Regions from separate parts of the Enterobacter sp. SM3 genome, predicted to be linked through region 3. Evidence: riboswitches for the same ligand, from Rfam matches in the RefSeq annotation. Region 3 holds a riboswitch; each other region holds the start of a gene.
What was found. A riboswitch is a leader RNA that binds a small molecule or an ion and turns the genes downstream of it on or off. The one in region 3 is predicted to bind thiamine pyrophosphate.

Region 1 (8,045 bases), 510 kb from region 3:
TCACCAGTGGGTCTACTTCCGTCCGCGCGCCTACTGGCAGGAGTGGCTTTCCTGGCCAGCTATTTTTGCGCACACCGGTTTTTATCGCCCGGATGAGGTTCATCTGGCGCAGTTTCGCGAGCTGTTCGCGCAGATTATTGAGGCAGGGCAGGCGGGCGGGCGTTACGCTGAACTGCTGGCGATTAACCTGCTCGAGCAGCTGTTGCTGCGAAGGATGGAGGCGATTAACGAGTCGCTTAACCCACCGCTGGATAACCGCGTGCGCGACGCCTGCCAGTACATCAGCGACCACCTGGCCGATAGCCAGTTTGATATCGCCAGCGTTGCCCAGCACGTCTGCCTGTCGCCGTCGCGGCTGTCGCATCTGTTCCGCCAACAGCTTGGCGTCAGCGTATTGAGCTGGCGCGAGGATCAGCGCATCAGCCAGGCGAAGCTGCTGCTCAGCACCACCCGGATGCCGATCGCCACAGTGGGGCGCAACGTGGGCTTTGAGGATCAGCTCTATTTTTCTCGCGTGTTTAAGAAGTGCACTGGCGCCAGCCCGAGCGAATTCCGCGCGGGATGTGAATAAACGGTAAACATTCAGGTGAACTTCAGGAGCATCCTGTAAACTATTCAGACAATTGATGCCTTGACGCGGTGCGGGGCGCTAAGCAGAATCGCTGATTCGTTTTCTGACCGGAATAGTTATGCAGGCATTGCTGGAACACTTTATTACCCAGTCCGTTATGTACTCGCTCATCGCCGTGGCGCTGGTGGCGTTTCTGGAATCGCTGGCGCTGGTTGGGCTGATCCTGCCCGGCACCGTGATGATGGCGGGGCTTGGCGCACTGATTGGCAGCGGCGAGGTTAATTTCTGGCAGGCGTGGCTGGCCGGGATTATCGGCTGCCTGCTGGGCGACTGGATCTCCTTCTGGCTGGGCTGGCGCTTTAAGAAGCCGCTGCACCGCTGGTCGTTCATGAAAAAGAACAAAGCCCTGCTGGATAAAACCGAGCATGCGCTGCATCAGCACAGCATGTTTACTATCCTCGTCGGCCGCTTTGTCGGACCAACGCGTCCGCTGGTGCCGATGGTGGCGGGAATGCTGGATCTGCCCGTCGCGAAATTCGTGGTGCCGAACATTATCGGCTGCGTCTTCTGGCCGCCGTTCTACTTCCTGCCGGGGATCCTCGCGGGTGCTGCGATTGATATTCCTGACGGTATGCAAAGCGGTGAGTTTAAGTGGCTGCTGCTGGGCACGGCTGTGCTGCTGTGGCTGGCGGCATGGCTCTGCTGGCGGCTGTGGCGCAGTGCGAAAGCGAATATCGATCGCCTGACGCGCTACCTCCCGCGTACTCGCCTGCTCTGGCTGGCCCCGCTGACGCTGGGTGTGGCCGTGGTAGCCCTGGTCGCGCTGATTCGTCACCCGCTGATGCCGGTATACGGCGAGATTTTATTAAAAGTGGTCAGCCGTTAAGGACTTTTTTCCCTCTCCCCGTGGGCTGAGGGTTCCCCAGTAATTTTTTAAACTGGAAGCGATTAGAGTTTCATCAGTAAAATGAATGGCTTACAGCGATATCCTGGTCCGGCTGTAAATCGCTGAGGCGTTTCCTGTAGGCCGGGGCGAGGCGCATGGATGCGCCGAGAGGGCGGGCTTTACAGGGATGTTACCTCCGCCCGTACCCGATAAGCCGGAAGGAATAAGCCGAAGGCACCGCGTAGCGGCGATTTACCGCCGGGAGCCCGGGTTGCCAGGGTGGTGGCGACTGAGCCACCCTGGCACGTTCACCGGTTATGGCGTTACAGAGTAGCAAGAAAATTGAAGTGAACGGAAATACCACCTTAGCCGTATGTTCCCCTCACCCTAACCCTCTCCCCGGAGGGGCGAGGGGATTGTTCACTGCTCGCTTTAATTTGTGGGGAACCCTCAGCCCCGTGGGAGAGGGCATCAGACCGCACGAATGCCCAACAGCGAAGACGCCCCCGCTTTACCACTCAGCAGTTCTTCTGTATGTCCATCCCACAAAATACGCCCTTCGGCAATCACCACCGATCGCGGCGCGATGCGGGCGGCATCTTCGATACTGTGCGACACCATCAGCATCGTCAGCTGCTGGCGCTGACAGACGTCCTGCACCAGCGCTAGCATCTCCTGACGCAGTGCGGGATCGAGCGCCGAGAACGGCTCATCCAGCAGCAGGATTGGCTGCTCGCGCACCAGACAACGCGCCAGCGCCACGCGCTGACGCTGGCCGCCGGAAAGCTCGCCTGGCAGCCTGTCGATGAATTCAGCGATCCCCATCTGTGCGGCGATAATCTCCAGCTTCTGGCGCTGGGCATCGTTCAGCCTGAGTCCCGGATGCATTCCCAGCGCGATGTTTTGCCGCACCGTCAGGTGGGTAAACAGGTTGTTTTCCTGAAACAGCATTGAGACCGGACGTTTTGCGGGCGGCGTGTAGGTATGATCGTGATTTTCAATGACGATCGCGCCGCTTGCTGGCTGCAGAAAACCCGCAATCAAGTTAAGCAGCGTGCTTTTTCCCGCGCCGCTTGGGCCAAGTACGGCGATCATCTCCCCCTGGCGCACGGAGAGTGTGAAGCGCATCGGCAGATGCTGGTAAAGCCAGGTTACATCAGTCAGTTTTAACATCACGCCCCGGAAGTTTTTCGATAGCGGTAAATAAGGCAAAGCACAGCAGCAGCAGTAACAGCGCGGTGACCGCGCCGTCCTGACTGCGATAAGAGCCGATTTGCTGATAGAGCCAGTATGGCAGCGTGCGGAAATCGTCATTGCCAAAGAGAGCCACCACGCCAAAATCCCCAATCGACAGCACGCAGGCAAACGCCAGCGCCTGCGCCAGCGGGCGTTTTAGCGCGCGCAGTTCGACCACCTTCAGCCGCTGCCAGCCCTGCATGCCCAGCGACTGGCACAGCAAACCGTAGCGGCTGTTGACGTCGCGCATCGGGTTTTCCAGCACTTTGAGCGCGTAGGGAATGGCCATCAGAGCGTTAGTGAAAATCACAATGCCGTCGGCGCTTTGCGGCAGACCGATGGTGCTGTTGAACAGTAAAAAGAAGCCCGTCGCCAGCACGATGCCCGGCATCGCCAGAATCAGCATGCCCGTCAGCTCCAGCGCCTGTCCGGCCTTTTGGGCCCGCCGGGCATAGAGTTCACGGCTGCTCCACAGCAGCATCATGGTCAGCATGACGCACAGTAACCCAGCCGCCAGGGCGATACGCAGCGAGGTCCAGGTGGCCTGCCAGAGCACGGGCTGTTGCAGGACGGATATGAGATTGCGGTTCAGTCCGTCAACGATAACGGCCATCAGCGGCGGCAGCAGCAGCAGGAGCGCCAGCGCAATCAGGATAAAATCGGTGACGCGGCTGTGCAGGCTGTCCTGCGGATCGCGCCAGCCGGTTATTTGATTGCTGCCCGCGGGAATGGCTTTACTCAGCCGCTGGCTCAGCAGCACCAGCGCAAGACAGCACGCCATCTGCACCATCGCCAGCAGCGCGGCGCGACCGGGATCGTAGTCGTAACTTAGCGCCTGGTAAATCGCCAGCTCAATGGTGGTGGCCTGCGGCCCGCCGCCGAGCGACAGCACGGTGGCAAAGCTGGCAAAGCAGAGCATGAAGATTAACGCCGCGACGGGGGGAAGCTGGCGGCGCAGCCACGGCCATTCGACAAAGCGGAAGAACGACCAGCCGCGCATGCCGAGCTGGGCGGCAACCTGACGCTGTTCGCCGGGAATGTTTTCCAGCGCCTGCAAGAAGAGGCGCGTTGCCATCGGCATATTGAAAAAGACGTGCGCCAGCAGAATGCCCTGCAGGCCGTAGGGAGAGAATGACCATTCCAGACCAAACAGGCCGAACAGCGTAGCCAGCCAGCCCTGGCGGCCGTAGACACTCAGAATACCAAATACCGCCACCAGCACGGGCAGGATCAGCGTCATGGCGCACAGGCGCAGCAGTGCCAGCCTGCCGGGGAAACGCCGACGATACAGGGCGCGCGCAAGAAAAATGGCCGGGATCGCCGACAGCAGGGCAGAAAGAAACGCCTGCCAGAAGGAGAACCGGATCACGTGCCAGAGATAGCTGTCGTGCCAGAGGGCGAGCAGGTCACTCTCTGGCGCGTTGAACCACAGTGCAAGAAAAGCCCCCAGGCTGACCACTACCATCACTATGGCGGTGAGCAGCCCGGGAAGTAACCAGCCGGGAATCAACGGCTGACGGCGCGTTGCCATTCACTTACCCATGCTGCACGCTGCGCGGCGACCTGCTGCGGCGTAAACTCCAGCGAGGTGTTTGGTTTGGTCAGCTGCTCGAAACCTGCGGGCAGGGTAACGTTAGTGACCGGATACATCCAGTTGCCTGCGGGAATCGCATTCTGGAACGCCGGTGAAACCATGAACTTCAGGAACTTCTCGGCCAGCTCCGGCTGTTTGCTGGTGGCGGTACGCGCGGCGACTTCCACCTGCAGATAGTGCCCTTCAGCAAAATTAGCGGCAGCATAGTTATCTTTCTTCTCGGCGATAATGTGGTAGGCCGGAGAGGTGGTGTAGCTCAGCACCAGATCGCTTTCGCCTTTCAGGAACAGGCCATAGGCTTCGCTCCAGCCCTTGGTCACGGTGACGGTTTTGGCGGCCAGCTTCTGCCACGCTTCCGGCGCTTTATCCCCGTAGACCTTCTGCATCCACAGCAGCAGGCCCAGGCCCGGCGTGCTGGTACGCGGATCTTCATAAATCACGCGCCATTTCTGGTCACTTTCCACCAGCTCTTTCAGGCTCTTCGGCGGGTTTTTCAGCTTGTTTTTGTCATACACGAACGCAAAGTAGCCGTAGTCGAACGGCACAAAGGTGTCGTTTTTCCAGCCGCCCGGCACGTTAACGGCATCTGCCGCAACGCCGCTTTTGGCAAACAGTTTGGTTTGCGAGGCGGCTTCCAGCAGGTTGTTATCCAGCCCGAGCACCACGTCGGCCTTGCTGTTTTTCCCTTCCATGCGCAGACGGTTGAGCAGAGAAACGCCATCTTCCAGCGCCACGAACTTCAGCTCGCAGTTACAGTCCGCTTCGAAGGCTTTTTTGACCACCGGGCCAGGGCCCCAGTCGGCAGAGAAGGAGTCATAGGTGTAGACCGTCAGGACGGGCTTCGCAAAAGCAGGCAGCGCAAACAGCGCCAGCAGGGGGAGAACTTTTTTTAACACTTTGCACCTCAAAGTTGAGTGGCAAAGGATTTTGAGCGACAGCCTCAAATCCCTTCGCCGGCGTTATCCGGATCAGGTTCGACGGGTATTATCTCAGCGCACATCTGTGATGCAGCACCCCGTTGAGAACGGCGCTATTGTAATGATTTGGTGAATATTACGAAAGCGTTATGGCTCCGGCGGCGCAAACCAGGCGGATTTAAAATCAAACCAGCCCAGGGTATTCATCCGCAGGCCGCGCATGCTGCGCTGGCCCTGGATCATCAGCCAATGGTGGATCAGCGGTACGATCGCCTGCTCGCCCAGCAGCTGCTGGCACCACGCCGCAAGATTCATTTCGCCCGCACGCCACTGGGCGGCGTCCTGCTGCCAGTCACGGTCGATGCAGTGCTGGATGAGAGGCACTTCATATAGATGCGAGAAAAGGGAAAAATCGAGCGGCAGGGTAAAGTTGGCGCTGTTGAGCCAGATATCACTGGCGATCTCCCCCTGATGCCATTCGTCATAGTCTACTTCCCTGACGTCTAACGTGACCCCCTCGGCTGCCAGCAGTCGGGTCATGATTCTGGCGATAAAACGATGCTCCACGTGCTCGCGGTAGTAGGTCAGGGTGATGGACTCCAGCCCGGCGGGTTTGTCGCAGTGCACCGGGCGGGCGTGGTGCCAGCGCGGAAGCAGGCCGTACGCCGGGAACCAGTATGTCTGGTACTGCTCTTCCGCATGGTAAATCAGATTGGAAGGGGACAAAACGTGGCTGACCCACTTGCGCACGGCCTGATTTGCCCCACGGTGGGTGCGGCGGTCAAAGAGGAGATAGTAACATCCCTCTTCCAGGCGACTCTCTACGGCTTTTTCTCCCGTGGTAGGGCCTTCAAGCGTCAGCCCGCAGCTCAGGTCTTCATTGAGATCCGGTAATACCCACACGTTCACTTCGTCGATCAGCGCCCGATAGCCAAAGTAGTCGTCGAACGCGCGGATTTTCAGCTGGTTGCTGTTATTGCGGGAGACGGAGTAGGGCCCGGTGCCAATCGGCTGGCTGGCAAAGTTGTTCAACGATTCCCACTCGCCGGGCAAAATCATCGACGGCACATAGCCCAGCAGCCAGGGAAGCCACTTATCCTGCTGCGACAACTCGATATCCAGCGTCCAGGCCGTGGGGGAGTGCACACGGGAGATATGGGAGTAGAGCGGGAGCTTGCGGACGCGTTCCAGAGAGGCGATGACGTCGTGCATTTCCAGCTCGCGGCCGTGGTGAAAGTGGATGCCGGGGCGTAAGAAGAAGCGCCAGTGAAACGGGGAAACCTGCTGCCAGTGGTGCGCGATATCTGCTTCCAGTTCCCCGTTTTCCTCATTTATGCGCGTCAGGCCGCTGAAGATTTGCCGGGCCATGTGGGTTTCAGAGCGGCGTAAGGCCGTGCCGGGCAACAGATTTTTCATTGGGCGATAGTAAAGCACCCGCAGGATGTGTCGGCCCTGACGAAAGCTGCGCCCGAGATGGGAAACCAGCATCTGGCGCACGGCGGCCTTGTCGCCCACCAACTGGACCAGCTGATCGATGCGGTCCTGCTCCAGCAGGTCTTCCGCGCGCTGCTGCTGCAACGCCAGCCCGGTATAGAGAAAGGTCAGTCGCGAGCGTTTGCCGCGTCCCGCCTCCGCTTCCCAGCTTAACCAACCCTGCTGCTGCATGGTGTTGAGCAGCGTGCGCATATGGCGGCGGGAACAGCTAAGCAGGTCCGCCAGCTCGTTGAGCGTGGTCTCCTGCGATTGCCCCTCGCAGCACTGCCAGAGGCGGATAAACTGTTGTTGCAGACGACCGGAAGGCATAAAAGGGGAACTCCTGACAAAAAACCAGCAATTTATTTATCCCTATATTAGGCCAATAATTCTCCTCGATGAAGCGAGGAGGTAAATTATGAAGAGGTCTACCGCACGTCAGTTTTATCAGCAGTACTTTTCAGCGACGAAGGGATCGTCCTGGCTGGCCCGCCAGTGTGCCGAGCAACGGCTGAAAATGTTAGAAGAACTGATGCAGTGGGACGTTACGGAACCGGCCTCTTCCCGCTGACTCGCCTCGATCATGTGTGACTGAGTATTGGTGCTTATCACCCGCCAGCAAAATGTTTTTGCTGGCTTTTTTCGTTTACTATTCACCCAATTTCGATTCGCTTTCACAAGGACTTGCGCATGCTGTGGTTGATGACGATGGGGCGACGCCTGAACGGCGTGTATGCCGCTTTTATGCTGGTGGCCTTTATGATGGGCGTGGCGGGGGCGCTGCAGGCACCGACGCTGAGCCTGTTTCTCAGCCGCGAGGTGGGGGCACAGCCGTTTTGGGTCGGCCTGTTTTATACCGTCAACGCCATTGCCGGGATCCTGGTCAGCCTCGCGCTGGCGAAACGATCGGACAGCCAGGGCGATCGCCGCAGGCTGATCCTCTTTTGCTGCGCCATGGCCGTGGGCAACGCGCTGCTCTTTGCCTTTAACCGCCATTACCTGACGCTCATTACCTGCGGCGTGCTGCTGGCGTCGCTGGCGAACACCGCCATGCCGCAGCTGTTCGCGCTGGCCCGTGAATACGCGGATAACTCGGCGCGGGAAGTGGTGATGTTCAGCTCGGTGATGCGTGCCCAGCTCTCGCTGGCGTGGGTCATTGGCCCGCCGCTGGCCTTCATGCTGGCGTTGAACTACGGCTTTACCGCCATGTTCTCCATCGCCGCCGGGATTTTTGTCATCAGCCTGGTATTGATTGCCTTCGCGCTGCCGTCCGTGGCGCGCGTCGAACAGGCGACGGATAAACCTGTCACCCAGGTGAGCGGCTGGCAGGACAAAAACGTCCGCATGCTGTTTATTGCCTCCACGCTG
Region 2 (8,045 bases), 2.0 Mb from region 3:
GCGCTGACCAACAGCATTGCCTTCGCCAACGTGGACGACGTCGAGGCCGATTTCCCACGCATCCGCGTGATGGGCACCATCGGCTGGATCGCCTCGGGCCTGGCGTGCGGATTCCTGCCACAGATGATGGGCTACAGCGACATTTCTGATACCAATATTCCGCTGCTGATGACGGCCGCCAGTTCCGCCCTGCTCGGCGTGTTTGCCCTGTTCCTGCCGAACACCCCGCCGAAGAGCACCGGCAAGCTGGATATCAAAGTGATGCTGGGGCTGGACGCGCTGATCCTGCTGCGCGACAAAAACTTCCTGGTGTTCTTCTTCTGCTCGTTCCTGTTCGCCATGCCGCTGGCCTTCTACTACATCTTCGCCAACGGCTATCTCACCGAAGTGGGGATGAAAAACGCCACCGGCTGGATGACGCTCGGCCAGTTCTCCGAAATCTTCTTTATGCTGGCGTTGCCGTTCTTTACCAAACGCTTTGGTATTAAGAAGGTCTTACTGCTGGGTCTGATCACTGCCGCCATCCGCTACGGGTTCTTCGTTTACGGCGGAGCGGAACAGTACTTCACCTACGCCCTGCTGTTCCTCGGTATTCTGCTGCACGGCGTGAGCTACGACTTCTACTACGTTACCGCGTACATCTACGTGGATAAAAAAGCGCCGGTGCACATGCGCACCGCCGCGCAGGGCCTGATTACGCTGTGCTGCCAGGGCTTTGGGAGCCTGCTGGGCTACCGCCTGGGCGGCGTGATGATGGAAAAAATGTTCGCATACAAAGAGCCGGTGAATGGGCTGACCTTCAACTGGGCCGGAATGTGGGCGTTTGGTGCAATCATGATTGCCGTGATTGCCGTGCTGTTTATGCTGTTTTTCCGCGAATCGGATAAAGAGATCACCGCAATTGAGGTGGTTGATGGCGATGCCGCGCTGACACAAGGGGAAGTTAAATGAAACAAGAACGTGTTCTCGGTGCTCTTTACGGGCAGGCGTTAGGGGATGCGATGGGCATGCCGTCGGAGCTGTGGCCGAGAAAGCGCGTCAAAGCGCACTTCGGCTGGATCGACCGCTTTTTACCCGGTCCAGCAGAGAATAATGCGGCCTGCTATTTCAAACAGGCAGAGTTCACCGACGATACCTCAATGGCGCTGTGCCTGGCGGACGCGATTATTGAGTGTGAGGGAGACATCAACGCGGACGTTATCGGCAAGCATATTCTTCGCTGGGCGCTCGATTTCGATGCGTTTAATAAGAACGTGCTCGGCCCGACCTCCAAAATCGCGCTTAACGCGATTCGCGACGGGAAACCGGTCAGCGAACTGGAAAACAACGGCGTGACCAACGGGGCGGCCATGCGCGCCTCTCCGCTGGGCTGCCTGCTTCCGGCCACGCGTCTGGAACACTTTGTTGAGCAGGTGGCGCTGGCCTCCAGCCCGACCCATAAATCCGATCTCGCCATTGCCGGCGCGGTGGTGATTGCCTGGGCGATTTCCCGCGCCGTCGACGGCGAAAGCTGGCAGAACATCGTCGATGCGCTGCCGGGTATCGCCCGCTATGCGCAGGAGGCGAAAACCACCACCTTCAGCGCGTCGCTGGCGGCACGTATTGAGCTGGCGCTTAAGACCGTGCGGGAAGCCAACGGGGTTGAGTCCGCCAGCGAGCAGGTGTACCAGCTCGTGGGGGCCGGAACCAGCACCATTGAGTCCGTTCCGGCGGCCATTGCGATGGTCGAACTAGCGGGAACCGACCCAAACCGCTGCGCCATTTTATGCGCCAATCTGGGCGGCGATACCGACACCATTGGCGCAATGGCGACGGCCATCTGCGGTGCGCTCCACGGCGTGCAGGCGATTGACCCAGCGCTAAAAGCCGAACTCGACGCCGTCAACCGGCTCGATTTCGGCCACTATTGCGAGAAACTGCTGCACTACCGGGAGCAAAGGGAGGGCGTATGAATTCATTTGCCCAACGTCTCGACACCCTGCACGCCGCACGCCCGGTGACGGTGCTGGGCGCAGCGGTGATTGACGTCATCGCCGACGCCTACGCCCTGCCCTGGCGCGGGTGCGATATTGAGCTCAAACAGCAGGGCGTGAATATTGGCGGCTGCGCGCTGAATATTGCCATCGCCCTGAAACGGCTCGGCATTACGGCGCAAAACGCCCTGCCCGTCGGCCACGGCGTATGGGCGGATATCATCCGCAACGCCATGGCGAAGCAGGATCTGCACAGCGCCATCGAGGCCGAAACCGGCGATAACGGCTGGTGCCTGGCGCTGGTGGAGCCAGACGGCGAGCGCACCTTTATGTCCTTTAGCGGCGTGGAGAACCAGTGGCAGCAGCGCTGGCTTGATGTGCTTAACATCCCGTCGAACAGCCTGGTCTATTTATCCGGCTATCAGCTGGCCTCGCCGTGCGGCGAGCTGCTGACACGCTGGCTGGAGGGGTTGCAGGATGTGACGGCCTTTATTGACTTCGGTCCCCGCATCGCGGATATCCCCGACGCGCTGATGGCGCGGATTATGGCCTGCAGGCCGATCGTGTCGCTTAATCGTCAGGAAGCGGAGATCGCAGCCGAACGGCTCGGTGTAGCGGCTGAAAATCTGGGTGCGGAGTGGCAGCATCGCTTCGGCGCCGCCCTGATTGTGCGGCATGATAAAGACGGTGCCGCATGGTATGACGGTGACGTCTCGGGCGTTGTTCCGGCGTTTCCGGCGACAGTTGTGGATACCATTGGTGCAGGCGACAGCCACGCGGGCGGCACGCTGGCCGGGCTGGCTGCGGGATGGTCGCTGGCAGATGCCGTTCTGCTGGGGAATGCCGTGGCGTCATGGGTGGTCAGCCACCGCGGCGGGGACTGCGCCCCGACTCGCGAAGAATTATTCCTCGCACACAAAGACGTATAGATCGCTACGACAGTAGCTGATGCTGTACTCAATCGGCCGGTGCTGCTGGTCAAGTGCGACCTGCTTGATCACCAGCACCGGTATTTTTTCGTCCATCTTAATGTGCGCCTGAAACTCGCTGTCCGGCATACGGGCGCTGACCCGTGAACGGGTGCGCTGCGGGAAAATATTCTGACTGCGGAAGTAGTCGTACAGCGAAATGCCAATCGCATCCGGATCGGGAATGAGCCCAACCGGTACCCAGGACTCTTCAATCGACACCGCATCGTCATCCACATAGCGAATGCGCTTGAGCAAAAAGACTTCGCTGTCCGGCGGGATCGACAGGTGGTTTGCGACCTCTTCCGGGCACTTCACCACCCGCTTGTTGACCCATAGCGTATTCGGCTTTTGACCACGCAGCACCACCTGCTGGGAAAAGCCGCGCGCCTCTTTCAGCGAATATTCAAAGATGTTGTTGATTTGCGTGCCATAGCCACGGGAACGCGTCACCACGCCCTCTTCCTCCAGCGCCTGCATCGCTTTTCGCACGGTGATGCGCGACACCCCGGTTAACTGGCTCAGATCGCGCTCGCCGGGCAAAATATTCCCGTGCTCCAGCACCCCGCTGCGCACCGCATTTTTTACCGTTTCGGCAAATTTCAGGTACAGCGGCGTGTTGTCAGGCGCGGCGATCCGTTCATTCAGTTGAGCGATTAACCGGGTATGCGCTTGTTCCATCTCTGTTTTCTCAGGCGTGGTGTTTCCTGCCAGTATACTGGGTTACCACCACGCATGAAAATGATGAACCGGCCCAATACCGTGACCCACTTCCAGAGTATCGGCTTTTGCCAGCGCCGCCGAGAGCCAGATTTTCGCTTCGCGCACCGTATCGGACCAGCCGTCATGCCGGGGACGCAGCGCCGCCAGCGCGGCAGAGAGCGTACAGCCCGTACCGTGGGTGTTTTTGGTCTGCACGCGCGGCGCGGTAAAGCGTACTTCGCCGTCGCGGGTAAAGAGCCAGTCCGGACTTTCGGCATCATCCAGGTGTCCGCCTTTCATCAGCACCGCGCCGCAGCCCATTGCCAGCAGCGCGTTCCCCTGCGCTTTCATCTCGCGTTCAGTTTGCGCATGCGATGTGCCCAGCAGCGCGGCGGCTTCCGGCAGATTGGGCGTAATGAGCGCCACCTGCGGCAACAGCTTTGTGCGCAGCGTCTCCACGGCGGAGGCGGAGAGCAGCGGATCGCCGCTTTTTGCCAGCATGACGGTATCCAGCACCACGTTTTGCACCTGATAGCGCTTAAGCCGCTCGGCCACCGCTTCCACAATGTCCGTCTCGGCCAGCATGCCGATCTTGGTGGTGTCGATGCGGACGTCGCTGAACACCGAATCCAGCTGTGCGGCAACAAAATCCGGCTCGATACGGTAGACCGACTGCACGCCGCGCGTGTTTTGCGCCACCAGCGCGGTAATGACCGAGCAGCCATACGCGCCAAGGGCCGAGAAGGTTTTCAGGTCAGCCTGGATACCCGCGCCGCCGCTGGGATCGGTGCCAGCAATGGTCAGGGCGTTAATCCGCTTCATGCCTGCTCCTCCAGCGTATAGAGCGCATCCAGGAACGCGGTGGCAAAACTGCCTGGCCCACGCGACTGCGCAACGGCCACCGTTCCGGCCCGCTTCATCCATCCGCAGGCGGCAGCGACGTTATCCATCCGGTCGCCCGGCAGTGAACAGCTCGCCGCCACAACGGCAGAAAGCGCGCATCCGGTTCCCACTACGCGCGTCATCAACGGATCGCCGCCCGTTACCGTGCGGGTACGTTGCCCGTCAGTGATGTAATCCACCTCGCCGGTGACAACCACAACGGCATTTGTCTGGCGAGCCAGCGCCTGTGCGGCGGACACCGCGCTGGCGGCGGTATCGGTCGTATCAACGCCGCGCCCGCCCGCGCTCATTCCGGCAAGGGCAAGAATTTCAGAGGCATTGCCGCGAATGGCGGCCGGTTTCAGGGCAAGAATTTGATGGCAAAAGCGGGTGCGGAACGTCAGGGCACCCACGGCGACCGGATCCAGCGTCCAGGGCCTGCCTGCCGCCACCGCGCTCTCTATAGCCCGACGCATCGACTGAGCACGCGGTGAGGTCAGCGTGCCAACGTTAATCAGCAGCGCATCGGCGATCGCGGCAAACTGTTCAGCCTCTTCGGCCTCAATCACCATCGCAGGTGATGCGCCAAGCGCGAGCAGAACGTTGGCCGTAAAGGTTTGTACGACATCGTTGGTCATACAGTGGGTCAGCGGAGAACAGGTTCGGAAGTGGCGTAAAACGTGTAAATCGAGCAGGTCAGGCTGCATGGTTTCGCTCCTGCCTTGCGTGAAGAAGCGATGACCGGGAAGGCATCTGACTTCCCTACGCTGGCATTATCCAGATCAGGTAATACGGGTATTTCTCAGCCTTCACAAAGAAGGGCACCCCGAGTCAAAATACTTTTAAAACAGAGAGTTATAAAAACTCATTAACGTTGTTTAGTGTAACCGCGGCCGTAGGCCAGGCGCAAGGAGTTTCGATTTATCGCCGGGCTTGTCATAGCGAAAATCTCCAGACGTACTTTCCAGTCATTTGCCTATATTTATTACGCTTTAGTTAATTCTGGTTCAATAATTGTTAACACCTTATTGAAAAACCTTTATTAGGCACTTTTACTGAGGCTATTATTTTTTCTGTCCTCTTACGCGTGATTTATTCTTTTATAAGACATACGAACTTCTTTCATACGAAATAAAAAGAATTCTCTCATCTGTTTAACCACGTTAAATATTCACATTCAATCAATTACTTAAAGCGAGTTATAAAATTAACGCGCAATTCACAGATTAATGTATACATTAAATAAATCATAGAGTTACCGCACCTTTTCGCTGTATTTATTCATATTATTTATGATTTAGATCAAAATCATTAGTTTGGGTTTAATTGATAGTTAATTCACGTTACTAAAAAAGATTAAGACAGAGTTAAACCGTCATTGATGCTTAATCTCTGTCTAATGAAAACCGTTCAGCTAAATATTATTTTTCAATACGTTAATGATGTGGTCCTTTAAAATGAAACCTTTGAATAAGTTTATTATTTCTGTTTTTGCACTGTATGTGGTTGCGGGTAGTTCATTCCATGTTGCTACAGCTGCTGAAGCGATGATCCAGACAACTGATGGTAGCAATGTTTTTCTTTCCATCCATGGTCAAGACGAATCGATCAAATCTTATGATTTAGATGATATTGATAAGCTTAGAGGTGGAGTAAGTTCTAACACCACGTCAATATCCCTTTTACGCGGCGATTTAGATGCTGAATCCCGTAATCGGGTAGATGAAATTAATCGTGTTGATGGTGAGGCTAAACGTGCCGGTGCTCTTGCTGATACCGCTAGTCAAAAAGCAGACACTGCGTTATTAGGCGTTGTTAAAAATGGTTCTGATATCATTCAGCTTCAAAACCAAACCCAGTTACAAGGCAACGTATTGACAGATCACGAGCAACGCATCACCTCTTTAGAGAATGTGCCAAAACCAGTCAACGGCGTAGATGGAAAAGATGGCGCGAAAGGTGATAAGGGAGATACGGGCGCACAGGGGGCAGCAGGAATTAACGGACGCGATGGCGCAGATGGTCATAACGGTAAAGATGGCGTGACGACTACCGTGACGCGCGTGCAGGTAGACGCAGCGACGCAAACGAAAGTGGCCAACAATAGCCAGGCTGTTACCGCCACCGCTCAGGAACTTCAGGCAACAAAGCAGACGTTACAGGCAATGAATAACAACACCCGCCAGCAGTTCAAATCATTGCACGACGAAGTGGATAATAATAAGAAACAGGCCAACGCCGGTATCTCGGGCGCCATGGCGATGGCAGGTTTACCGCAGGTACAAACGAATCAGCACGTTATGTTCTCTGCTGGCGGTGCAACGTACAATAGTGAAAGCGCCCTTGCCGTCGGGGCATCCGTTAACGTCAATTCACATACGATCGCGAAAGTCAGTTTCTCTGATGACACCGCGAATAACATGGGTGCCTCCATCGGCGTAGGGGTCGGCTTTTAATAGAAAAGCAGCATGGCAAAATATATTTTTATCTCTTTAATATTATACGTAGCACTTATCCTGATTGGCGTATGGCTAGGTTGTATGTATCACTCTTATTATATTTGCGGATATTGAAAATTCTCCGGCTGTATATTTTTAATTTAAGGTCTTCGCGTAATGAAAAAAACAGTTTTAGCGGTAATCATGGCGGGTGCTACTGCTCTGCTTTCTGCATGTACGTCGCCTGCTCAGCGCATGGCAGAATGTGAACGCCAGGGGATTAGCAAAGATACCTGCTATCTCGCTGAGCAAAACCGCCAGAATGCCTACAATGAAGCCGCACAAAATGCAGCATGGGCGAACGCGCGTGATGCCGCTGCGGGTACGGGTATCTGGGCTAAGAAAGATGCGAAACAACATGCCCAGGCTGCTAAAGCAGCACACACCTTTAAATGGGAAGGGATGAAAATCACGATTAGAGGCGAGATATTAGATGTTGACGGCGTATTAGGTGCGCTGGATGAAAACGAGCCTCAGGCAAAGGTTTATTCACAAGGGCTATATACCTTCATTTACTATCCTGCTAAAGGCAAATTAGCGGTGAGTAAAGAAGGTCAGTTCCAGGGCTACGCCAGAAAGATTAAATAATAATAAAGGCGACAGGTGTCGCCTTTATTATTTGCGGACCTTACTGAATTTTTCTGAGGTAACCCATTTACTCTAACTGCCACGCCCCGGCATCAATGAGCGACGCACTCCCCGTCCAGGCAAACAACGCCAGCTCGCGAGCCCCCGCTTCAGGATAAATGCGGCTGCTGAGGCACGCGTCACCGTCATTGACAAACACCTCCACCGACGAGTTGTCAAAGAACAGGCGCAGGTTTAGCGTGTCGTTCAGGTTAAGCGCGACGCTTCGGGTCCCGCACAAGCCATACTGCGGATAGTGACGCTCCAGCACCAGGCGCTGCATCTGCGCATCGACATAAATACGTAACCCGTCTCCGAGACGAATACCGTACTGCTCCGCGCTGCTGTTGGCGCAATCCCACTGCAGAATGACTTCCATCGCGTCACAGCTTTCC
Region 3 (8,045 bases):
CGCACTTTCACGTGTTCGGGGGTCTTGCTGTAGACGTTCAGTTCAATCAGCGACAGGTCATCTCCCTGCCAGCGATATTCCGCCGTCGACGTATTGCCGTTATGCCACGGGCTGAAGGCAGAAAGCAGATGCACTTCGCCGCCGGAATCTTTGCGCCAGATCCTGACCGCACCCTGGTTGTCCGCGTAACCGCTGGCGGTAAACGGCGGCAGGGAGGTGTCGTGGCTGCAGGCGGACAGCAGCAGCATGCCTGCCAGCGCGAGCGTTCCACGCCAGAAAGACAAAAGGGGCGTTACCGCCCCTTCGCTAAAACTGTTCACTGCCACGCGTCTTACTTAACAGCGTCTTTCAGTGCTTTACCAGAAACAAATGCCGGCACGTTAGCTGCGGCGATTTTGATTTCTTTACCGGTCTGCGGGTTGCGGCCAGTACGCTCAGCGCGGTGGTTCACTTTGAAGGTACCGAAACCAACCAGTTGTACAGCATCGCCTTCTTTCAGAGACTCAGTAATAGCAGCCAGGGTAGATTCCAGAGCAGCTTTAGCCTGCACTTTAGACAGATCAGCCTTGTCCGCAATTACATCAATCAGTTGAGTCTTGTTCATAAGTTATCCTTTCAATGTGTTTATCGCTTGCTAAGCATCGAGTGCGACGAAAATGCCAAAAAAGCACTCTCCTGCATACACGCACCGATAGCCACTTTTTTTCGCCCCCCAAATGTAGACCAGACAAGGGGCGAAAGGGAAGAGTCGAGGAGCGACAAAACGGGCGTTATCTCAAGTTTTCTTATCTCATTGGTTAAAAATTATACCAATATTGCTCTCAGCAGCCTCTCGTAAGTCCGCGCGTAGCCCTTTTATCAGCTCGATATCGCGTTCTTCACACTCTGCCAGCAGGCGGAAAATTTCCCACTGAATGTCCCATTCTTGCTCAACTGCCGGGTTAGCACGCAGCTCTTCGTCGGTCATCTCGCGACCTTCCTGGGTCATTTCCAGCATCGCGACGGTCGTAATAGATGCCTTACTGACTTCAATAGCGTGCTCCAGCGTTTCACCGCTCAGACGGGAGTGAAGCAGTTCGCTTAACGCCACGCAGGCATCAATCGCCGGGTAGACACCGTACAGGTCAAAATCATCCGCAGCCGGAATCGCCTCTTCCAGCTTTTCCAGCTGGGAGTCGAAGTTCACCTTCGCGTCTTTCACCGTCAGCGTTTCCCAGATCAGATCCAGAATGCGGCGGTAGATATGGCCATCACCAAAGCCCGTCTCCTTACAGAACGCGGCATAGTTGGGATACATGCGCTCGCACAGGCAAGCCATAAACGTCACGTGCTGCCAGCTTTCAACTTTCTCAAGGCGCAGGTGAATCGGGTTTTGTAGCATGATGATCTCTCGAAACGAAAATTAGGCGCAGTTTACCTGAATCATCGCTGAATTTCCTGCCAACGAACAAAAGCCGGACGCGAAGATGCCACGGCGTCTGCCCAGCGCGTCGGCTCCGGCAAGCGGTAGCCCTTCATGCAGCGCTGCACCCACGCCAGGGCGCTGTCCATGCTCACCCGGTGCCCGGTAGCGATAAAGAGCGGATTACAGCGCGCCTTGCTGCGCCAAACCCACGCCAGCTGCTCGCCTTTATGGATAAGCGGCGCCAGCGCGCCCGGCTCGGCTGAAAGAGGTTCAAAGGCGCCGCACAGGCGTTTCTTGGCGACGCCAATGGTCGGCACATCCACCAGCAGCCCAAAGTGGCTGGCAACGCCTAAACGGCGCGGGTGTGAAATACCGTGTCCGTCGACAAACAGCAGGTCAGGTTTTTGCGAGAGTTGCTCCCACGCTGCCAGCAGCGCGGGATATTCGCGGAAGGAGAGAAAGCCCGGAATGTACGGCATGGTGGTCGCGATACGCGCAACCTTGTACTCCACCAGCTCAAGCGAAGGGTATTTCAGCACCACCATCGCCGCTCGCGTCACTTCTCCGCCCTGCTCGAACCCGACGTCTGCTCCGCCAATGTACTGCGGAGGATCTTTATCCAGACGATCCTCGCGGATCACCGATGAGGCCAGTTCGATTTGCTGAGCGCGTAGCGACGCGAGATCCATAATCACTCCTTACTTGTGATACTGGGCAGAAAGCCGATGCACCGCCTCCACAAATACGCCTGCGTGTTCTGGCGGCACATCCTGATGGATGCCGTGGCCGAGGTTAAAGACGTGGCCTTCCCCCTGGCCGAAACCAGACAGTATAGTCGACACTTCTTCTTCAATGCGGGCAGGCGGCGCATAGAGCATGGACGGGTCCATGTTGCCCTGCAGCGCCACTTTGTCGCCCACGCGGCGGCGGGCATCGGCAATATCGGTCGTCCAGTCGAGGCCCAGCGCGTCGCAGCCGGTTGCCGCCATCGCTTCCAGCCACTGACCGCCACCTTTGGTGAACAGCGTCACCGGCACGCGGCGACCTTCGTTTTCACGCAGCAGGCCGTCAACGATTTTGTGCATGTAGTACAGGGAGAACTGCTGATAATCGCGCCCGGTCAGCACGCCACCCCAGGTATCGAAAATCATCACCGACTGCGCACCGGCCTTAATCTGCGCGTTCAGATAGAGGGTAACGCTCTTTGCCAGCTTATCGAGCAGCGCATGCAGGGCCAGCGGCTCGGCGTACATCATCTTTTTAATCATGGTGAAGGCTTTGCTGCTGCCCCCTTCCACCATATAGGTCGCCAGCGTCCACGGGCTGCCGGAGAAGCCAATCAGCGGCACTTCACCTTTCAGCTCGCGGCGGATGGTGCGTACGGCGTTCATCACGTAGCCCAGCTCGCCTTCCGGATCGGGGATCGGCAGCTTATCCACGTCGGCTTTGCTTTTGATTGGGGAGGTGAAACGCGGACCTTCACCGGTTTCGAAGTACAGGCCAAGGCCCATTGCATCCGGAATGGTCAGAATATCCGAGAAGAGGATCGCAGCATCCAGCGGGAAACGGCGCAGCGGCTGGAGCGTGACTTCACAGGCCAGCTCGGCGTTTTTGCACAGCGACATAAAATCGCCCGCCTGCGCGCGCGTGGCTTTGTACTCTGGCAGATAGCGTCCCGCCTGGCGCATCATCCACACCGGGGTGACATCAACGGGCTGGCGCAGCAGCGCACGCAGATAACGATCGTTCTTCAGTTCGGTCATTTTTGCAGTTCCTTAAGCGTCATGGCCTCAGTGTAACACTACTCATACTCGGCCCGACACATCGCCACGGTATCTTCTATCAGCCGACGCGCCACGGTGCCCGGCGGAGGCAACAGCGGTAAATCGTCGTAGCGATACCAGTTCGCGTCCAGCAGCTCTTTCTGGTCAATAACGATCTCGCCGCTGTCGTATTCGGCCATAAATGCCGTCATCAGCGACTGCGGGAACGGCCACGGCTGGGAGGTGACGTAGCGCAGGTTCTTCACTTTGATCCCGCTCTCCTCCATCACCTCGCGCGCCACCGCCTGCTCCAGCGTTTCGCCCACTTCGACGAAGCCGGCCAGCACGGTGTGAATGCCGTTGCGATGGCGGGTATGCTGCGCCAGCAGGATGGAATCCTCCCGGCGGATAGCGACGATGATGCACGGCGCAATCTGCGGATAGTAGCGTTCGCGGCAGTGGCTGCAGAGCATCGCCCACTCGGTTTTGCTCGGGCGCATGGTATGACCGCAGTAGCCGCAGTATTTATGCGAGCGGTAAAACTCTGCCAGCTGCACGCCGCGCCCCGCCAGCTGGAACAGTCCCACGTCCAGATCCAGCACCTGGCGCACGGATCCCATATCCTGGCGGCGGGACTGTTGGATCAACCACACGGGCTCACCCTGCCACTCGCCGATCTGTAGCGCTGGCTGGCCAACAAGATCGAATGCCTCAGCTGCGCCATAGGGGATTTCCCCGGCAGGAAGCCATAATTTTTGTTCGTGACTGACGATCCACCAACCAAGATCTGATTTTTCAATAATACGATCCATATCTATTGCACTACCTTCGCTTCACTGACATGTTGTTAGCATTGTGGTTACATTCTGGATAAGCAGATTCAATCCTACATTTTGCGGAGTCGACCATGTTAAACCAGCTGGAAAGCCTGACTGAGCGCGTTAGAGGAAGTAACAAACTGGTGGATCGCTGGCTACATGTACGCAAGCATCTACTCGTGGCTTATTACAATCTGGTCGGTATTAAGCCTGGCAAAGAATCGTTTATGCGACTGAATGAAAAAGCGCTGGATGATTTTTGTCAGGGCCTGGTCGACTATCTGTCCGACGGCCATTTCAATATTTATGAACGCATTATCCGTGAAATGGAAGGGACAACACCCTATTTAGCGGCCAGCAAGCTCTATCCGCTGCTGGAAGCCAACACCCAGCAGATCATGGATTACTATGATTCCGCGCTCGAGAACGCCATCGATCACGATAACTATCTTGAGTTCCAGCGGGCGCTATCCGACCTCGGTGAAGCGCTGGAAGAGCGATTCACGCTGGAAGATAAGCTGATCGCCCTCGTGCTGGACAATGATGTGAACATCAGTAGCGAAGAGAACGTCGCGCGCCCTGCTTGAGTTCTTCATCGTTAACGAGTAATTTACAACCATTCGCCCCTCTCACGAGGGGGATTTTTCTTGTCGGAGTGCCCAGCGCCTGAAAGCGCGGGCTGAGACCGTTAATTCGGGATCCGCGGAACCTGATCAGGCTAATACCTGCGAAGGGAACAAGAGTCACACTGCTGTTGTATCGCCTGAGGGCGATCCTCTCTTGCTTCATCCGTCGTCTGACAAGCCATGTCCTTCACTTTTGGAATGAGCTATGTCTACTGCAAAACTGACCCGCCGCGAACAGCGCGCACAGGCCCAACACTTCATCGACACGCTGGAAGGCACCGCTTTCCCGAACTCGAAACGCATCTATATTTCCGGCTCGCAGGCCGATATCCGCGTCCCAATGCGCGAAATTCAGCTCAGCCCGACGCTTATCGGCGGCAGCAAAGATAACCCGCAGTATGAAGACAACGAAGCCGTGCCGGTATACGACACCTCCGGCCCGTACGGCGACCCTGATGTTGCCATCAACGTCCAGCAGGGTCTGGCGAAGCTGCGCCAGCCGTGGATTGATGCGCGCAACGACTGCGAAGAACTGAGCGTACTCAGCTCTGCCTACACCAAAGAGCGCCTGGCCGACGACGGTCTGGACGAGCTGCGCTTTACCGGCCTGCTGACGCCAAAACGCGCCAAAGCGGGCAAATGCGTGACCCAGCTGCACTACGCGCGCCAGGGCATCGTCACGCCGGAGATGGAGTTCATCGCCATCCGCGAAAACATGGGCCGCGAGCGCATCCGTAGCGAAGTGCTGCGCTATCAGCACCCAGGCGAGGGCTTTGGCGCTCGCCTGCCGGAGAACATCACGCCGGAGTTTGTGCGCGACGAAGTGGCCGCAGGCCGCGCGATTATCCCCGCCAACATCAACCATCCGGAGTCCGAGCCGATGATTATTGGCCGCAACTTCCTGGTGAAGGTCAACGCGAACATCGGTAACTCGGCCGTGACCTCCTCCATCGAAGAAGAGGTGGAAAAGCTGGTCTGGTCCACGCGCTGGGGTGCGGACACGGTGATGGACCTCTCCACCGGCCGCTATATTCACGAAACCCGCGAGTGGATCCTGCGTAACAGCCCGGTACCGATTGGCACCGTCCCGATTTATCAGGCGCTGGAGAAGGTCAACGGCATTGCCGAAGACCTCACCTGGGAAGCGTTCCGCGACACGCTGCTGGAGCAGGCTGAACAGGGCGTGGACTACTTCACCATTCACGCGGGCGTGCTGCTGCGCTACGTGCCGATGACGGCGAAGCGCCTGACCGGCATCGTCTCGCGCGGCGGTTCCATCATGGCGAAGTGGTGCCTGTCACATCATCAGGAAAACTTCCTCTACGAGCACTTCCGCGAGATCTGCGAAATCTGTGCCGCGTACGATGTCTCTCTGTCGTTGGGCGACGGCCTGCGTCCGGGCTCTATTCGCGACGCGAATGACGAAGCGCAGTTTGCCGAGCTGCACACGCTGGGTGAACTGACTAAAATCGCCTGGGAGTATGACGTGCAGGTGATGATTGAAGGTCCGGGACACGTGCCGATGCAGATGATCCGCCGCAACATGACCGAGGAGCTGGAGCACTGCCACGAAGCGCCGTTCTACACCCTCGGGCCGTTGACCACCGATATTGCGCCGGGCTATGACCACTTTACGTCAGGCATTGGGGCGGCGATGATCGGCTGGTTCGGCTGCGCCATGCTCTGCTACGTAACGCCGAAAGAACACCTCGGCCTGCCGAACAAAGAGGACGTGAAGCAGGGGCTGATCACCTACAAAATTGCTGCCCACGCGGCGGATCTGGCCAAAGGCCACCCGGGCGCGCAAATCCGCGATAACGCCATGTCGAAGGCGCGCTTCGAATTCCGCTGGGAAGACCAGTTCAACCTGGCGCTGGACCCGTTCACCGCCCGCGCCTATCACGACGAAACCCTGCCGCAGGAATCAGGCAAAGTCGCGCACTTCTGCTCTATGTGCGGGCCGAAGTTCTGCTCGATGAAAATTAGCCAGGAGGTGCGCGACTACGCCGCCGCGCAGACCATTGAAGTGGGGATGGCGGACATGTCCGAATCCTTCCGCGCCAGAGGCGGCGAAATCTACCTCAAAAAAGAGGAGGCGTAATGTATAAGCCCGATTTCCCGCCCGTCCCCTACCGTTTAGGGCTCTATCCGGTGGTGGACAGCGTGGCCTGGATAGAGCGCCTGTTGGGGGCAGGCGTTCGCACCCTCCAGCTGCGCATCAAGGATAAACGCGACGAAGAGGTGGAAGCGGATGTGGTTGCCGCCATCGCGCTTGGGCGTCGGCATAACGCCCGCCTGTTTATCAACGACTACTGGCGGCTGGCGGTTAAGCACCAGGCTTACGGCGTGCATCTGGGTCAGGAGGATCTGGAAACAACGGATCTGAGCGCTATCCGCGAAGCCGGGTTGCGTCTTGGCGTTTCAACACACGATGACATGGAGATCGACGTGGCGCTGGCGGCCCGTCCCTCTTACATCGCGCTGGGTCACGTCTTCCCGACGCAAACCAAGCAGATGCCCTCCGCACCGCAGGGTCTGACGCAGCTGGCGAGCCACGTTAAACGCCTTGCCGATTACCCTACCGTCGCCATCGGCGGAATCAGCCTTGAACGCGCCCCGGCGGTGCTGGAGACCGGCGTCGGCAGTATCGCCGTCGTCAGCGCCATCACCCAGGCCGCAGACTGGCGTCTCGCCACCGAACAGCTGTTACAGCTGGCAGGAGCGGGTGATGAACGATCGTGATTTTATGCGCTACAGCCGTCAGATCCTGCTGGAAGATATCGCCATCGACGGGCAGCAAAAACTGCTCGCCAGCCGGGTGCTGATTGTCGGTCTGGGCGGGTTAGGCGCGCCCGCCGCGCTTTATCTGGCTGGTGCGGGCATCGGTACGCTGGTGCTGGCCGACGACGACGAGGTTCACCTCAGCAACCTGCAGCGACAAATCCTCTTTACCACCGAGGATATCAACCAGCCGAAAGCGCAAATCACCCGGCAGCGCCTGAACCAGCTCAACCCGGATATCGAGCTGATTGCCCTGCAGGATCGGCTCAGCGGTGAAAGCCTGCGCCGTGAGGTCGCCCTTGCCGACGTGGTGCTGGACTGCACGGACAACATGGCGACGCGCCAGGCGATTAACGCCGCCTGCGTGGCAAGTAATACGCCGCTTATCACCGCCAGCGCGGTGGGTTTCGGCGGGCAGATGATGGTCCTGACCCCACCGTGGTCGCAGGGCTGCTATCGCTGCCTGTGGCCGGATGATGCAGAGCCGGCGCGCAACTGCCGTACGGCGGGCATTCTTGGTCCGGTGGTCGGCGTAATGGGCACAATGCAGGCGCTGGAAGCCATCAAGCTGCTCAGCGGCATGGAGACGGAACGCAATACGCTGCGGCTGTTTGATGCCCGCTCCAGCGGCTGGCGCCATCTGGCCTTACAC

Region 1: another riboswitch for thiamine pyrophosphate. It lies ahead of thiB (thiamine ABC transporter substrate binding subunit); the one in region 3 lies ahead of thiC (phosphomethylpyrimidine synthase ThiC).
Region 2: another riboswitch for thiamine pyrophosphate. It lies ahead of thiM (hydroxyethylthiazole kinase); the one in region 3 lies ahead of thiC (phosphomethylpyrimidine synthase ThiC).

The regions. Positions count from the first base shown of each region.
Region 1 covers NZ_CP099971.1:790,334-798,378, forward strand. The annotation lists gene araC (arabinose operon transcriptional regulator AraC) at 1-571, shown strand, start outside; gene GVO84_RS03625 (DedA family protein) at 690-1,457, shown strand; gene thiQ (thiamine ABC transporter ATP-binding protein ThiQ) at 1,929-2,630, opposite strand; gene thiP (thiamine/thiamine pyrophosphate ABC transporter permease ThiP) at 2,614-4,224, opposite strand; gene thiB (thiamine ABC transporter substrate binding subunit) at 4,200-5,183, opposite strand; TPP riboswitch at 5,215-5,315, opposite strand; gene sgrR (HTH-type transcriptional regulator SgrR) at 5,352-7,007, opposite strand; gene sgrT (glucose uptake inhibitor SgrT) at 7,096-7,248, shown strand; gene GVO84_RS03655 (sugar efflux transporter) at 7,368-8,045, shown strand, end outside.
Region 2 covers NZ_CP099971.1:3,186,262-3,194,306, forward strand. The annotation lists gene GVO84_RS14950 (nucleoside permease) at 1-951, shown strand, start outside; gene GVO84_RS14955 (ADP-ribosylglycohydrolase family protein) at 948-1,952, shown strand; gene GVO84_RS14960 (PfkB family carbohydrate kinase) at 1,949-2,902, shown strand; gene GVO84_RS14965 (GntR family transcriptional regulator) at 2,876-3,622, opposite strand; gene thiD (bifunctional hydroxymethylpyrimidine kinase/phosphomethylpyrimidine kinase) at 3,665-4,465, opposite strand; gene thiM (hydroxyethylthiazole kinase) at 4,462-5,232, opposite strand; TPP riboswitch at 5,268-5,364, opposite strand; gene GVO84_RS14980 (YadA C-terminal domain-containing protein) at 5,983-6,981, shown strand; gene GVO84_RS14985 (hypothetical protein) at 7,141-7,611, shown strand; gene GVO84_RS14990 (glycoside hydrolase family 32 protein) at 7,679-8,045, opposite strand, start outside.
Region 3 covers NZ_CP099971.1:276,555-284,599, reverse strand. The annotation lists gene GVO84_RS01235 (DUF1481 domain-containing protein) at 1-320, opposite strand, end outside; gene hupA (nucleoid-associated protein HU-alpha) at 332-604, opposite strand; gene GVO84_RS01225 (YjaG family protein) at 791-1,381, opposite strand; gene nfi (deoxyribonuclease V) at 1,423-2,094, opposite strand; gene hemE (uroporphyrinogen decarboxylase) at 2,104-3,168, opposite strand; gene nudC (NAD(+) diphosphatase) at 3,207-3,980, opposite strand; gene rsd (sigma D regulator) at 4,076-4,573, shown strand; TPP riboswitch at 4,628-4,739, shown strand; gene thiC (phosphomethylpyrimidine synthase ThiC) at 4,818-6,713, shown strand; gene thiE (thiamine phosphate synthase) at 6,713-7,354, shown strand; gene GVO84_RS01190 (HesA/MoeB/ThiF family protein) at 7,341-8,045, shown strand, end outside.